One region of the Arthrobacter sp. SLBN-112 genome, then DNA from elsewhere that is predicted to be linked to it. Evidence: predicted binding sites of a transcription regulator. Region 1 holds the regulator's gene; the other holds the start of a gene.
What was found. The regulator HrcA, encoded in region 1, represses chaperone genes, less so after heat shock. The targets are predictions, from matches to a motif close to TTNGCACTCGNNNNNNNCGAGTGCNAA.
Positions count from the first base shown of each region.

Region 2: groES (co-chaperone GroES) is a predicted target of HrcA. The motif match lies at 4,968-4,994, and genes of this name have one in related genera.

Region 1 is NZ_JAUSXY010000001.1:2,916,714-2,923,772, reverse strand. Features, by position in the region: gene QF050_RS13700 (PhoH family protein) at 1-851, opposite strand, end outside; gene QF050_RS13695 (GerMN domain-containing protein) at 1,197-2,156, shown strand; gene QF050_RS13690 (16S rRNA (uracil(1498)-N(3))-methyltransferase) at 2,143-2,919, opposite strand; partial or broken gene dnaJ (molecular chaperone DnaJ) at 2,922-4,051, opposite strand; gene hrcA (heat-inducible transcriptional repressor HrcA) at 4,136-5,149, opposite strand; gene QF050_RS13675 (DUF3097 domain-containing protein) at 5,324-6,175, shown strand; gene QF050_RS13670 (DUF4870 domain-containing protein) at 6,293-6,703, shown strand; gene hemW (radical SAM family heme chaperone HemW) at 6,706-7,059, opposite strand, start outside.
Region 2 is NZ_JAUSXY010000001.1:2,178,020-2,185,078, reverse strand. Features, by position in the region: gene QF050_RS10320 (DUF389 domain-containing protein) at 1-472, shown strand, start outside; gene QF050_RS10315 (ATP-dependent DNA ligase) at 496-2,019, opposite strand; gene QF050_RS10310 (dihydrofolate reductase family protein) at 2,089-2,691, shown strand; gene groL (chaperonin GroEL) at 2,828-4,438, opposite strand; gene groES (co-chaperone GroES) at 4,518-4,811, opposite strand; gene QF050_RS10295 (hypothetical protein) at 5,061-5,441, opposite strand; partial or broken gene QF050_RS10290 (SAM-dependent methyltransferase) at 5,495-6,737, shown strand; gene QF050_RS10285 (shikimate 5-dehydrogenase) at 6,769-7,059, opposite strand, start outside.

The DNA of each region.
Region 1 (7,059 bases):
ACCATCTTGGACCCGAACCCGAGGCGGGTGAGGAACATCTTCATCTGTTCCGGCGTGGTGTTCTGGGCCTCATCAAGGATGATGAAGGCGTCATTGAGGGTCCGGCCGCGCATGTAGGCCAGTGGTGCCACCTCGATGGTCCCGGCGGCCATCAGCCGCGGGATGGACTCGGGATCCATCATGTCGTGCAGGGCATCGTAGAGCGGGCGGAGGTAGGGATCGATCTTGTCGCTCAGCGTTCCAGGCAGGAATCCGAGGCGCTCCCCTGCCTCGACCGCGGGGCGGGTGAGGATGATACGGCTGACCTCTTTTTGCTGCAGGGCCTGGACGGCTTTGGCCATAGCCAGGTAGGTCTTGCCGGTGCCGGCCGGGCCGATCCCGAAAATCACCGTATTGGCATCGATCGCGTCCACGTAGTTCTTCTGGTTCAGCGTTTTTGGCCGGATGGTCCTGCCGCGGCTCGAGAGGATGTCATGTGTGAGCACGTCCACGGGGTTCTGCAGTGACTGGGTGCGCAGGAGCGCCACGAGCTGCTGGAGCACCGCGGGGGTGATCACTATGCCCCGGGCCACCAGGCCACGGACCTCCTGGAGGAGCCGCATGATCCGAGGGACGTCGCTGGCGGGCCCGCTGATGGAGAGCTCATTGCCGCGGACGTGGAAGTTGACGTCCGGGAACTGGACTTCGATGAACCGCAACGCCTCATCGTGGCTGCCAAGTGATTGAACCATCTGGTCCGAGTTCTCAAACAGGACAACTTCGGTCCGGATGCCGGGCAGGGAGTGGGGAAATTCCCCGGGGTTGCCGTCGCCTGTATTGAGCCGGCGCTTACCATTTGCTGATTCAGTCATGGTGCTGGCCCGCAGGCCTGTGGTCCCCTCGAAGTTCTTCAATCCAATTTTTCCGTGCCGGAAGGGGCGCCCGTTGCACGGTGCTCCTTGCCCAGCGATCCCTTCATCTTACGCCAGCGGGAGGCGGCGGCAGATACGCAGGGTCCCTGCGTAAGCCCGCGGGTACGCCCGTTAGGTATCAACTTCATATCGGCCTCATATCGTTCCCGTTGCAGTTGGGCCGTGACGGTCAAAGAACGGCTGTGGGGCCGTCCCCCTGTGTAATGCTGGAAATCCAGCAGCTGCTGGAACTCCAGGCCGCCAGGGGATCGGCCCGCCACGCCAGGAAAGGACAAGGGCAGGACAGTGCCGGAAACCTCTGTGCCCAAAAGGGCAGGCCGAACGAAGGGCCGCTTGCGCCCGGCTGTCCTGGCAGGAGTCCTGGTGCTTGTTCCCGTCCTCGCAGGCTGCACCGCTGAGGGCGGTCCGTCCCCCTCCGGCACCCTCGCATCTGTTCCGGCGACTGGCGGGACCATGCCGGACGCACCTTCGACCAGCGCCCCGCTGGAAACCACGCAGTCCTCCAACAAGGCACCGGTGTACTGGATCGGCCGCAGCGGCGGCAACGTCTTCCTGTACCGCGAATTCCGTGACGTCCCCGAGCAGGACAACCCGGTCACCCGCGCGTTGCGCGCCATGATGTCGGAGAAGCCGCTCGACCCCGATTTCTTCACGCCATGGCAGAATCCGGACAAGCTGGCCACATCGATTTCAGGCAAAGACGTCATCACTGTGGACGTTTCGGCTGACGCCTTCAACAGCAACCTCGACGCCGACATGGCTGCCCGCGCCATCCAACAACTGATTTACACGGCCACCGCCGCCGCCGCCAGTTCGGGGCTGATCGACACCAGCCAGCAGATCCGGGTCCGGATCCTCGTGGACGGGCACACTGACTACGTCGCGTTCGGCAAGGTCCAGTTGGGCGCCCTGATGACCCGCGCCGCCGGCCTGGTGGCACCGGTCTGGATCATCGATCCGCAGGAGAACACCGAAGTCCCCGGCGGCAGCGTGAAGATCACCGGCCGGAGCACGTCACCCGGAGCAAAACTTCACTGGCAAATCCTGCAGGTGGCGGACAACGGTGGCGGCAAGACACCCTTCCTGAGCGGCGAAACGACGGCAGCTGCGGAACAGGGCCAGGCAGGCGCCTTCACACTGGCCCTGAATCTGCCGGCCGGTGACTACGAACTCCATGTAGCGCAGGCCGGCTCCGGCGGAGAGCCGGACCGGAACGAGGACACACGGTCCTTCAAGGTGCGGTAGTCCAGCGCCCCAGGATGTCGCTGGCCAGCACGACGGCGGCCGGGCCGGCGGTGGAGGACCGCAGGACGTGGTGCCCCAGCAGGGCCGTCACGGCACCGTTGTCACACAGTTTCGTCACTTCGCGGGGGCTGATGCCGCCTTCGGGGCCAACAATCAGCAGGATCTCGCGGGGCCCGGCACCCGTGCTCCCCTGCCACGCTTCAAGAACAGCGCGCAGGGGCCTTACGGCGTCTTCGTGCAAGATGACGGCCAGGTCCGTGGCCGCCACGGCGGCGCACAGCCCGGACGTTTCGACGGCGGTCCGGACCTCGGGAATCCAGGCACGGCGCGCCTGTTTGGCGGCGGCGGAAACGGCCGACTGCCATTTGGCGTGGGCCCGGGCGGCCCGGTCCCCCTTCCAGCGGACAATGGACCGTTCGGACTGCCAGGGTATGACCGCATCGATGCCCAGTTCCGTCGCCGTCTCAATGGCCAGCTCGTCCCGGTCGCCCTTGGCCAGTGCCTGTGCCAGCACCAGCCGTACCTCAGGCCTCTCTTCTGCCACCACGGCCCCGCACTCAACCTCTAGCACCGAGGCGGACGCTGCTGCCACCTTGCCGGTCATGCGGGTGCCGGCGCCGTCAACTATGTCCACTGCCTCCCCCGGCGACAAGCGCTTCACGGTGACAGCGTGCCGGGCTTCGGGGCCCTCGAGGGCGAAGACCTGCCCGGCGGCCAGGCCGTCAAGCGAGCCGGGGCTGGTGAAAAATACGGGGTTGCTCACCGCTACAGGTTACCGAGCCGGTCCCGGAGCTTGGCGAACATGCCGCCGCTGGCAGCGAGCTTTCCCTCGGTGATCTGTTCCCCGCGGAGCTTGGCGAGCTGGCGCAGCAGGTCCTCCTGCGCGGCGTCGAGTTTGGCGGGAGTATCAACCTGGAGGTGGACCTTCAGGTCACCGCGCCCGTAGCCCCTCAGGTGGGTGACGCCCAGCCCGCGCAGGGTGATGATCTCCCCCGACTGGGTGCCGGGTTTGACGTCGATTTCCTGGCTGCCGTCGAAGGTTTCCAGGCTGACGTCCGTGCCGAGGGCGCGGCCGCGGTCATGGGGATGTGCAGGGTGGCGTGCAGGTCGTCGCCTTCCCGGACGTACGTGGCGTCGTTGTTGACCCGGATCTCCACATAGAGGTCGCCGGCGGGCCCACCGGCTGGGCCCGCTTCGCCCTGCCCGGAGAGCTGGATGCGGGTGCCGGTGGCAACGCCGGCAGGGACCTTGATGGTCAGCGACCGGCGGCTGCGGATGCGGCCCTGGCCGCTGCATTCGTTGCAGGGATCCTTGATGACCGTGCCGAACCCTTCGCAGGTGCCGCACGGGGCCGCCGTCATGACCTGGCCCAGGATGGAGCGGACGGCCCGCTGGACCTGGCCGCTGCCGCCGCAGATATCGCAACGCTCGGGGTGGGTGCCGGGGCGGCAGCATGATCCCTCGCACGTGGGACAGACGACGGCGGTGTCCACTTCGAGCTTCTTGTTGACGCCAAAGACGGCGTCGCGAAGATCGATCCGGACGCTGATGAGTGCGTCCTGTCCCCTGCGCACCCGGGACGCCGGACCGGACGTGCCGCCGGCGCCGAAGAAGGTATCGAAAATGTCCTGGAACGCGAATCCCTGGCCTGCGTAGCCGGCGCCGCCGAAGCCGTTGTCCGTTCCGTTCTCGTTGCCGGTGGTGTCATAGATGCGGCGCTTTTGGGGGTCGGAGAGGACCTCATAGGCGTGAGTGACTGCCTTGAAGCGTTCCGACGCGTCCGCTCCCGGGTTTACGTCCGGGTGCAGGGTGCGGGCCAGCTTGCGGTAGGCCTTTTTGATCTCTTCGCCCGTAGCTTCGGGTGAGACTCCAAGGACGTCATAGTGGCTGCTCAAAGTTTGTATCTCTTCCTTGTTGTACTGCGTGCAGTTGTGCCCGGTGTCCGGTCTTGCAGCCGAAGGTGCTCCGGCAGCGGAGGGTCAGGGCCCCAAAATCCTGGAAAGGTAGCGGGCCACGGCCCTGACGGCGGCCATGGTTGTGGGGTAGTCCATTCGCGTGGGGCCAAGGATCCCTACCTTAGCGGCGCTGTCAGGGCCATAGGCGGTGGCCACCACGGACGCCTCGGCGAGGCCGTCGTAAGGGTTCTCCCTTCCGATGCTGACTGCCACGCCGCGGTGGTCCTGGGCCATTTCGCTCAACAGCCGCAGCATCACCACCTGCTCCTCGAGTGCTTCGAGCACCGGCCCGATGCTGAGTGGGAAGTCTACGTTGGATCGGGCCAGGTTGGCCGTTCCGGCCATGACCATCCGGTCTTCCCGGCTGCTCTGGGCCAGAACCTCGAGCCCGTGCGCCAGCGCGTGCGCGGCCTGGCGGTGAGGGTGCGGCGCAGCTGCCACGACGGCGGGCAGCGCCTGGGCGAGGTGGCTCAGTGGGGTGCCGCCCAGGGCTCCGAGGAACCTGGTCCTCAGCTCAGCGAGTGCTTCGTCGCCAAGGTCCTGGCCGACGTCGATTACGCGCTGCTCCACCTTGCCGCTGTTGGCAATAAGCACCACCAGGATTTTGCGCGGGGCCAACAGCACGAATTCGATGTGGCGGACAAGGGCCCTGCTCAGGTGCGGGTACTGGACTACGGCCACCTGGTTGGTCAGCTGGGACAGCAGGCGGACCGTGCGGTCCAGGACGTCGTCGAGGTCGTCCGCGCCTTCCAGGAGCGACTGGATGGCACGACGCTCGGCCGCCGACAGGGGCTTGACCGCTGAGATTTGGTCCACGAACAGGCGGTAGCCCTTGTCCGTGGGAATACGCCCTGCGCTGGTGTGCGGGGCGGTGATCAGGCCCTCATCTTCCAGCGCCGCCATGTCATTGCGGATGGTGGCGCTGGAAACGCCGAGATGATGCCGCTCCACCAGCGCCTTTGAGCCAACGGGCTCGCGGGAGTGGACGTAGTCCTCCACGATCGCCCGCAGCACTTCCAGTTTGCGTGGCTCGCTCACTCTCCACCTCCATCCACGGTCCGGGGCGCACGCCCCGTCCGGCGCCGCCCCAGCGGTTAGCACTCGACATGCCTCAGTGCTAACAGTCTATTATGCCTCGACCCGTTGTTAGCATTGGTACCGCTCCGGGGGGAACTCCGGAGGTGAGGACCTAACGCGAGGCGGATCGAATCCATGGACTACCAGAACTGGGGCCCCCGCGGGATCTCCGCCCCGGCCCGGACCGAACTGCCCGAGGTTCCCGTGGAGCGCGGCATGGTGCTTGAGGAGGTCCAGTCCGGCTGGGTGGGAGCTGTCACCCGGGTGGAGAAATCGGGCGGAATGCACGTGGTGGCCCTGGAGGACCGCCGGGGGAAGTCGCGTTCCTTCCGTCTTGGCTTCGGGTTCCTCCTGGAGGGCCAGCCTATCCGGCTGATGCCGCCGGCACCGGCCCGGGCTGCTTCCGGTCCCGCCGCCGGACGGACCGCCTCCGGGTCGGTACGGGTTGCCGGGCGGCGGGCCCAGGTGGCAAGGGCCAGCCGGATCTGGGTGGAAGGCAAGCATGACGCCGAACTCGTGGAGAAGGTGTGGGGAGACGACCTTCGGGTGGAAGGCATCGTCGTCGAGCCCCTGCACGGAATCGACGACCTCACCGCCGCGGTGGCGGACTTCAGGCCGGGACCGGGGAGGCGGCTTGGGGTGCTGGTGGACCACCTCGTGCCCGATTCCAAGGAATCGCGCATCGCCGACGCAGTGATGGCGTCCCCGGGCGCGGCGGGAAATGTCCTCATTGTCGGCCACCCCTACGTCGACGTGTGGCAGGCCATCCGGCCCGCGGTACTGGGCATCCCGCAGTGGCCGGCGATTCCCCGCGGGCAGGACTGGAAGACGGGCATCCTGAAAGCCTTTGGCTGGCCGCACGCAACGAAGGAGGATGTTGGGCTGGGGTGGCAGAAACTCCTGGGAGCGGTGCGCACCTACGCCGACCTGGAACCATCGCTGCTGGGACGGGTTGAGGAAGTGATCGATTTTCTTACCGTGCCCTGACGGCCGCTCCCGGTCCGCGACCCAGTATTCTGGATAGTGCGATGCCTGATTTTGGCAGCGTTGCACCAAGTCCTTATTTGTAGTCAGCACCACTTGCACCCAGAAGGAAAACAGACTGTGGCAGAAAACGCACGTGATCACAGGGACGGCCAAGGCCGTTCCGCGTACCATGGCGTCCCCGCCAATGCCCTGCCGCTCACGGCCAGCGAAGACCGCCAATGGGCCACGCTGGCCCACTTCGGCGGCATCCTGGGGTGCATTCCGTCCCTGCTGATCTACCTGATCTTCCGGGACCGCGGACCGTTCACCGCACAGGAGTCAAAGGAAGCGCTGAACTTCAGCCTGCCGCCCACCATCGCAGCGGTGCTGGCCAACATTCTGGTGTTCATTCCGTACGTGGGAAACATCTTCGCCGTCATCGCCACGCTGATCTGGGTGGCGCTGACCTGCTTCTCGGTGGCTGCGGGGATCCACGTCAACCGGGGCCAGCCCCACCGCTACCCGTACAACCTGCGCTGGATTAAATAGCGTTAGTCGGGCAGGATCCGGCGGACCACGGCGTCAGCCAGGAGGCGGCCCTTCAGCGTGAGGACCAGCCGTCCGTGGAATGCCGGGGCGGGTTCCACCAGGCCGTCCGCGATCAGGCCGGCCACTTCATGGCGTCCCAGGGCGCTGAGCGTCGAGACTTCAAGCCCGGACTGCAGGCGCGCCTCCAGCATCACCCGCTCCAGCCTCCTGGTGTCCGGGTCCAGGGTTTCCCGGCCCGCCGCCGGGGAAAGGCCCTGCGACAGCCGGTTCGCGTACGCCGAAGGGTGCTTGACGTTCCACCAGCGCACCCCGCCCACATGTGAGTGTGCGCCGGGGCCAATCCCCCACCAGTCATC
Region 2 (7,059 bases), 740 kb from region 1:
GTGGAAGCTTGGCCGCCGCGCAGCCATTGCCCTGGGCGTCGGGTTTCCGGTCGCCATGCTTCTGGCGGCTTTGACGGCCTGGCTGTCGATCCCGCTGGGCCTCTTCCCCCGCGATGCCCTGGACAAGGGATCCGCCGTCGAATTCATCTACCATCCCGGCCCCTATTCATTGATCGTTGCCATCCTGGCGGGATTCGCGGGAATGCTGTCGATCATTGGCCGGCGGTCCGCGGCACTGATCGGGGTCTTCATCTCCGTGACCACCGTGCCGGCGGCCGGATATGTGGCGGTGGCTTTGGTCCTGGGTGAGTTCCCGAAGGCGGCTGGCTCGGCCCTGCAGTTGTTGCTGAACCTCGTGGGCATCGTCGCGGCCGCCGTCGCGGTCCTTCTTTTCTACCGGGTGGTGGCCAAGCGGCGGCCCGCGGCAGCGGCACGGAACTTGAGGCGGCAGCGCAGCGGCACCCGCGACTGACCCGCCCACCAACCATCCGTCCGCTAGGGACGCAGCAGGGCGCGGAGGGTCTGGATGGTGTCGGCTTCCGCCGGGGATTTATCGTCCCGGTAGCGTTTCACCCGGGCAAACCTCAGGGCGATTCCGCCCGGGTAGCGCGGTGACTGCTGGACGCCGTCGATCGCTATTTCGACGACGGTGACCGGCTCAACCCATACGGTGCCGGCGGTGCGCCGCACCTCGAGTTCCTGGAATTTCTCCGTCTGCCAGCGCAGCAGCTCATCGGTGAGCCCCTTGAAGGTCTTGCCCACCATCACGTAGCCGCCCGGTTCACCGAAGTCCCCTTCAGGGTCCAGTGCCCCAAGGTGCAGGTTCGAGAGCAACCCGGTCCGGCGCCCCGACCCCCATTCACAGGCAAGCACCACCAGGTCGTACGTGAGCACCGGTTTCACTTTCACCCAGTTGGATCCCCGCCGTCCGGCGGCGTAGGCGGACCCGATGGCCTTCACCACCACGCCCTCGTGACCGGCAGCCAACGCGGCCCGGGACACCCGTTCAGCCACGGCCGGGTCTGCCGTAATCCGGCCGGGGATCCGGTGTTCCGGAGCTATCCGTTCCAGCGCGTCGATGCGGGTGGACAAAGGTTCGTCGAGCAGGTCCTGCCCGTCGAGGTACAGCACGTCGAAGAACCAGGGATGCAGCACCGTTTCCCGCGCTGCATCAGCGCCGAACCGTGACATGGTTTCCTGGAACGGCCGTGGGCCACCGTCCTCGTCGAGGGCGAGGGTTTCGCCATCGAGGATCACATCCTGCACCGGCAGCCCACGCACCAGTTCCACCACCTCCGGGAGCCGGTGCGTGACATCGGCGAGGTTGCGGGTGTAGATGCTGACATCATCGCCGGCCCGGTGGACCTGGATGCGGGCGCCGTCGAGCTTGTATTCCACAGAGGCTTCCCCGGTGGTTTCCAGGGCTTCGCCCGGGCTGGCGGCCGTGGCGGCAAGCATCGGCTGCACAGGGCGGCCGACGACGAGGCCCACCGCTTCAAGCTCGGCTGCGGTCCCCGTCATGGCGAGCAGGGCGGTGCCGCCCAGATCGCCCGAGAGCATCGCCGCGCGTCGGACGGCAGCGACGGGCCTGTCCGCGGCGCGGGCGACGGCATCCGTGAGGACGCCGTCGAGGGCGCCGGTGCGCAGTTCCCCGAGCAGGACGCCGGAGATGAAGGCCTGCTCCCCCGCCGTCGCGGCCGTCATCAGGTTCCCGAGCGTGGCTGCGCGGCCTGCCGCCGAACCTGCTCCCGCGGTGGCGAGCAGCCTGTCCAGCGCAGCATCGAGGTCGGCAACGGTGAGGCTTGCCGCCAAGGCCGGTTCCGCTTTGGCCGCCGCCACGCTGCGCCATCCCGCTCCGACGCGCCCCTGCCGGGGCTTCGCCATCAGCAAGCCCACCGCCGTCGGAATCTCCGCCGGCTCAAGCCGGCGCAGCAGGTCCGCAAGCGCCTCGACCTTCGCAAGCCGGGACCGGGTGGACGCCACGGCGTCTGAGGTTTTGACGAGCTCAAGAAGCAGCATGGCATCATCCTGCCACGTACCGGCTCCGCGGCTCTGGACAGCGCAAAATCGCCCTCCCAGACTGGACGCATGGGATTCATCGTTGCCAACCTGTTCATCACCCTCGACGGCGTCTACCAGGCTCCCGGCGGCCGGGAGGAAGACACCTACGGCGAGTTCGCCTTCGGCGGCTGGCAGGCACCTGTCTCCGACGACGAGGCCGGCGCGGCCATCGCGGCGGAGATCGGCCGAATGGATGCCCTGCTCCTCGGCCGGAAGACTTATGACATCTTTTCGGCTTACTGGCCCCACCAGTCAGGGGATATTGCGGATGCACTCAACCGGGTGCCCAAGTTCGTCGTCTCGCGCACTGCGTCCACCCCGGGCTGGGGCGGAACCACGGTGCTGCCCGATGAGAGGGCTGCGGGACGGCTCCGCGACGAGTACGGGCAGGTGCACCTGTTCGGCAGCGGCGTCCTGATCCGCTCATTGCTGGCTGCGAACGTACTGGACCGCCTCCACCTCTGGCTTTACCCGGTCACGCTGGGCCAGGGCAAACGCCTGTTCGACGCCGGCACCGTTCCTGCGTCGTACCGCCTCGCCGAGCCGGCCCGCAGCTACCCGAAAGGGGCGGTGTCGCTGGTGTACGAACGCGCGGGCGGGGTTGAGACGGCGGAGATGGCCGCGACCTAGCGTCCGAACACAAGAAACCGGCCCAGCTGATGCTGGGCCGGTTTTCTGTATGGCGCCTGCCGTGGGTCCCTGTGGGTGGGCCCACGCCGTCAGGGTTCCCTGACCGAGCGAAGCGAGGTTAGGGAGACGGTGGGGACTAGTGGCTGTGGCCTGCGTGCTCGTCCTCTTCGGCGGGCTTCTCCACGACCAGGGTCTCGGTGGTGAGAACCAGTGCGGCGATGGACGCGGCATTGCGGAGGGCTGCGCGGGTGACCTTGACGGGGTCGATGACACCGGCAGCGATCAGGTCCTCGTACTCGCCCGACTTGGCGTTGAAACCGTTGTTGGTTTCCAGGTCGGCCACCTTGGAGGTGATGACGTAGCCGTCGAAGCCGGCGTTCTGGGCGATCCAGCGCAGCGGCTGAACCAGGGCACGGCGGACGATGCCCACAGCAGCGGCGGCGTCGCCTTCGAGTGCCTTGACGGACGGGTCCTCATCCAGGGCCTTGAGGGCGTGGATCAGTGCCGAGCCGCCACCGGCCACGATGCCCTCTTCCAAGGCAGCACGGGTGGAGGAAACAGCGTCCTCGATGCGGTGCTTCTTTTCCTTCAGCTCAACCTCGGTGGCAGCCCCCACCTTGATGACGCCGATGCCGCCGGCCAGCTTGGCCAGGCGCTCCTGGAGCTTTTCGCGGTCCCAGTCGGAGTCGGTGCGGGTCAGCTCGGCGCGCAGCTGGGCTACGCGGCCTGCAACATCCTCGGCCGAACCGGCGCCGTCGACGATGGTGGTGTTGTCCTTGGTGACGGTGATGCGGCGGGCGGTACCCAGCACCTCCAGGCCAACGGTGTCCAGGCTCAGGCCCAGCTCCGGGGACACAACCTGTGCGCCGGTGAGGGTGGCGATGTCCTGGAGCATGGCCTTGCGGCGGTCACCGAAGCCGGGTGCCTTGACGGCCACGACGTTCAGGGTGCCGCGGATGCGGTTGACGATCAGCGTGGACAGGGCCTCGCCGTCGACGTCCTCGGCAATGATGAACAGCGGCTTGGAGCTCTGCAACGCCTTTTCCAGCAGCGGCAGGAATTCCTGGATGGAGGAGATCTTGCCCTGGTTGATCAGGATCAGGGCGTCCTCAAGGACAGCTTCCTGGCGTTCGGCGTCGGTGACGAAGTACGGGGACAGGTAGCCCTTGTCGAACTGCATGCCCTCGGTGAGGACCAGTTCGGTCTGGGTGGTGGAGGACTCTTCGATGGTGATGACGCCATCCTTGCCCACCTTGCCGAAGGCTTCAGCGAGGAGTTCGCCGATCTCGTCGCTCTGCGCCGAAATGGCGGCCACGTTGGCAACCTGGGTGCCCTCGACGGGGCGGGCGTTCTCCAGCAGGCGGGCAGCTACGGCCTCGACCGAAACTTCGATGCCGCGCTTGATCTGGCCGGGGGCAGCGCCGGCGGCAACGTTGCGCAGGCCTTCCTTGACCAGGGCCTGCGCCAGGACGGTGGCGGTGGTGGTGCCGTCACCGGCAACATCGTTGGTCTTGGTGGCTACTTCCTTGGCCAGCTGGGCGCCAAGGTTCTCGTAGGGGTCGTCCAGTTCGACTTCGCGGGCGATCGTGACGCCGTCGTTCGTGATGGTGGGGGCGCCCCACTTCTTGTCCAGGACGACGTTGCGGCCGCGGGGGCCGAGCGTCACCTTGACTGTGTTGGCGAGCTTATCGATGCCGGCCTCGAGGGCCCGGCGGGCAGCGTCGTCAAACGCAAGCTGCTTTGCCATGGTTTTGTCCTTTCAAAGACAGAAACCCCGCACTGCCGGCCAGCAAAAGCGTGGCCGGCAGCACGGGGATCCGAAAGAGTTACTTTACGACGATCGCCAGGACGTCGCGGGCGGACAGCACGAGGTACTCGGTGCCGCCGGTCTTGACTTCGGTTCCGCCGTACTTGGAGTAGATGACGACGTCGCCAACTGCTACGTCAACCGGAACGCGGTTGCCGTCTTCGAAGCGGCCGGGGCCTACTGCAACAACTTCGCCTTCCTGCGGCTTCTCCTGCGCGGAGTCCGGGATGACCAGGCCGGAAGCCGTGGTCTGCTCGGCTTCGAGCGGGCGGACAACGATACGATCCTCAAGAGGCTTAATAGAGACCGACACTCGGACCTCTCCTTTTCGTCAGCAAATTCGTGGACTGGAAAGCTTTCCGCCGTGGCTGGCAAACCGTCGTCGCGGTGCCGGCAGCAGCCTGGCTGGCAGCTCTTCATGTGTTAGCACCCTCCGGGGGAGAGTGCTAATGAAGACTCTATGTAAGGGTTAGCACTCGGTCAAGGTGAGTGCCAACTTTTCGTCATCGGCGTACTCTGTTTCGCATCATTCCGGGACGCAGTAACGGGGTCGCGGGCAGCCTCAGCGGCCCAGATCGTCGAAGTCCACGTCTTCGCCGCCGTCAGCATCGCTGCCGCCCTGTTTCCGTCCCCGGAACAGCACCCAGCCCGCAGCGGCCGCGGCGAGCAGCGCAGCAACGAGGAAGAAGATGCTTCCGGCCCGCGCGCCGTCGTACAGCCCGCGGATATCGCGGGCTTCCTGCGTATTGTCCGCGATGTCGTTGCCGCCCACCGAGTAGACGGTGGCGTTGAACGTGTCGAGGAGGAAAATGATCACCAGGAGCGCGATGCACACTACTGCCACCACGGCGGCGGCGATCAGGACCGGGCGGGCAAACCGGGCAGGACCGCGTTCCTTGGGGTCGTGTTCGCCGGTGTCCCCGGGGGCTGCGGTTTCATCCATGGTGTCCACACTATCGGCAACCCGGCATGCGCTCCTCCATTAGGCTGGAACCCATGGCTCACGCTCCCCAGGACCAGATTGCACCGCTGCTGACCCCCGAAGGCTGGGAGCTGCTCGCGTCCCTGGGCCCCTACCGGGAAGAGGATTCCTTCGAACTCAACTCCGCGCTCCGGAAAGCCGGCCACCCTGCCGGGCTGGTCTCCGCGGTCCTGACCCAGTCGCGACTGCGCACCAAGGCTGAGGCGAAGTTCGGCGAGTTCGCCCGCCAGATGCTCTTCACCCAGGCCGGCCTGGAGCAGGCCACCCGCCTGAATGTCGCGGCGCGCCACGCGCAGCGTTTCGCCGCCGCCGGGATCAGCCACGTGGCGGACCTGGGTTGCGGCCTCGGCGCCGATTCCCTGGCCCTGGCATCCCTGGACCTCAACGTGACCGCCGTCGAGATGGATGAGACCACCGCGGCCTGCGCCACGGTGAACCTGATCCCCTTCCCCAATGCCACCGTGGTGCACGCGGACGCGGCAACGGTGCCGTTGGAGGGCGTCGACGGTGTTTGGCTGGATCCTGCCCGGCGGGTCACCTCCACGTCCGGCACCAAGCGGATCTGGGACCCCGAGGCGTTCTCACCCCCGTTGTCATTCGTTGAATCGCTCGCGGCGTCGGGGAAGGCAGTGGGCGTGAAGATGGGCCCCGGCATGCCGCACGAATCCGTGCCCGCAGGCTGCGAGGCCCAATGGGTGTCGGTAGCCGGAGACGTCACCGAGGTGACCCTGTGGTTCAACGCCGTCAGCCGGCCAGGGGTGCGCCGCGCAGCCCTGGTCCTTGGTTCCGAGGGTGCGGCCGAACTGACCAGCGGAGATGACTTCGGAGCCGGCCCCTCGGCCCCGGTGGGACCGGTGGAGGGCTACCTGTACGAACCCGACGGCGCAGTGATCCGGGCCGGCCTGGTTGCCGATGTCGCCCTGGAGCTCGGCGGCCACCTGGTGGATGAACACATCGCCTACATCTGCGCCCCGGAACTCCTGGACACCCCGTTCGCCAGGGCCTACAAGGTGCTGGACGTGATGCCCTATAACGTCAAGGCGCTCAAAGCCTGGGTAAAGCAGGGAGGGCATCACCGTGCTGGACATCAAAAAGCGTGGCACCGCGGTAACCCCGGAAGAGCTGCGGAAGCAGCTGCTGCCGGGCGGGAAGGCAGCCGGCAAGGGTTCCGGCAAGAAGGGCGCCGGCAAGGCCGCCACCCTGGTCCTGACCCGGATTGGCGAGGACCGGGTGGCCATCGTGGTCGAGCCTGCCTGACCGGCACTGGGCAGCTCCTGCCGGGTCGTGCCTACTGGGCGCGCATGAATTCCTCGGCCGCCTGCACCTGCTCCGCCGTGGGCCGCACTCCGGTGTACAGGACAAACTGCTCCAGCGCCTGGATGGTGGCCACCTCAGCACCCGTGATGACCGGCTTGCCTGCGGCACGGGCGGCACGTATCAGCGGCGTCTCGGCCGGCAGGGCCACCACGTCGAACACCAGGCGGGCCGCTTCGATGGCCTCCGCCGGGAAAGCCACGGTGTCCGCTTCCGTCCCGCCGGCCATCCCCAGCGGAGTGACGTTGATTATCAAATCAGCCGT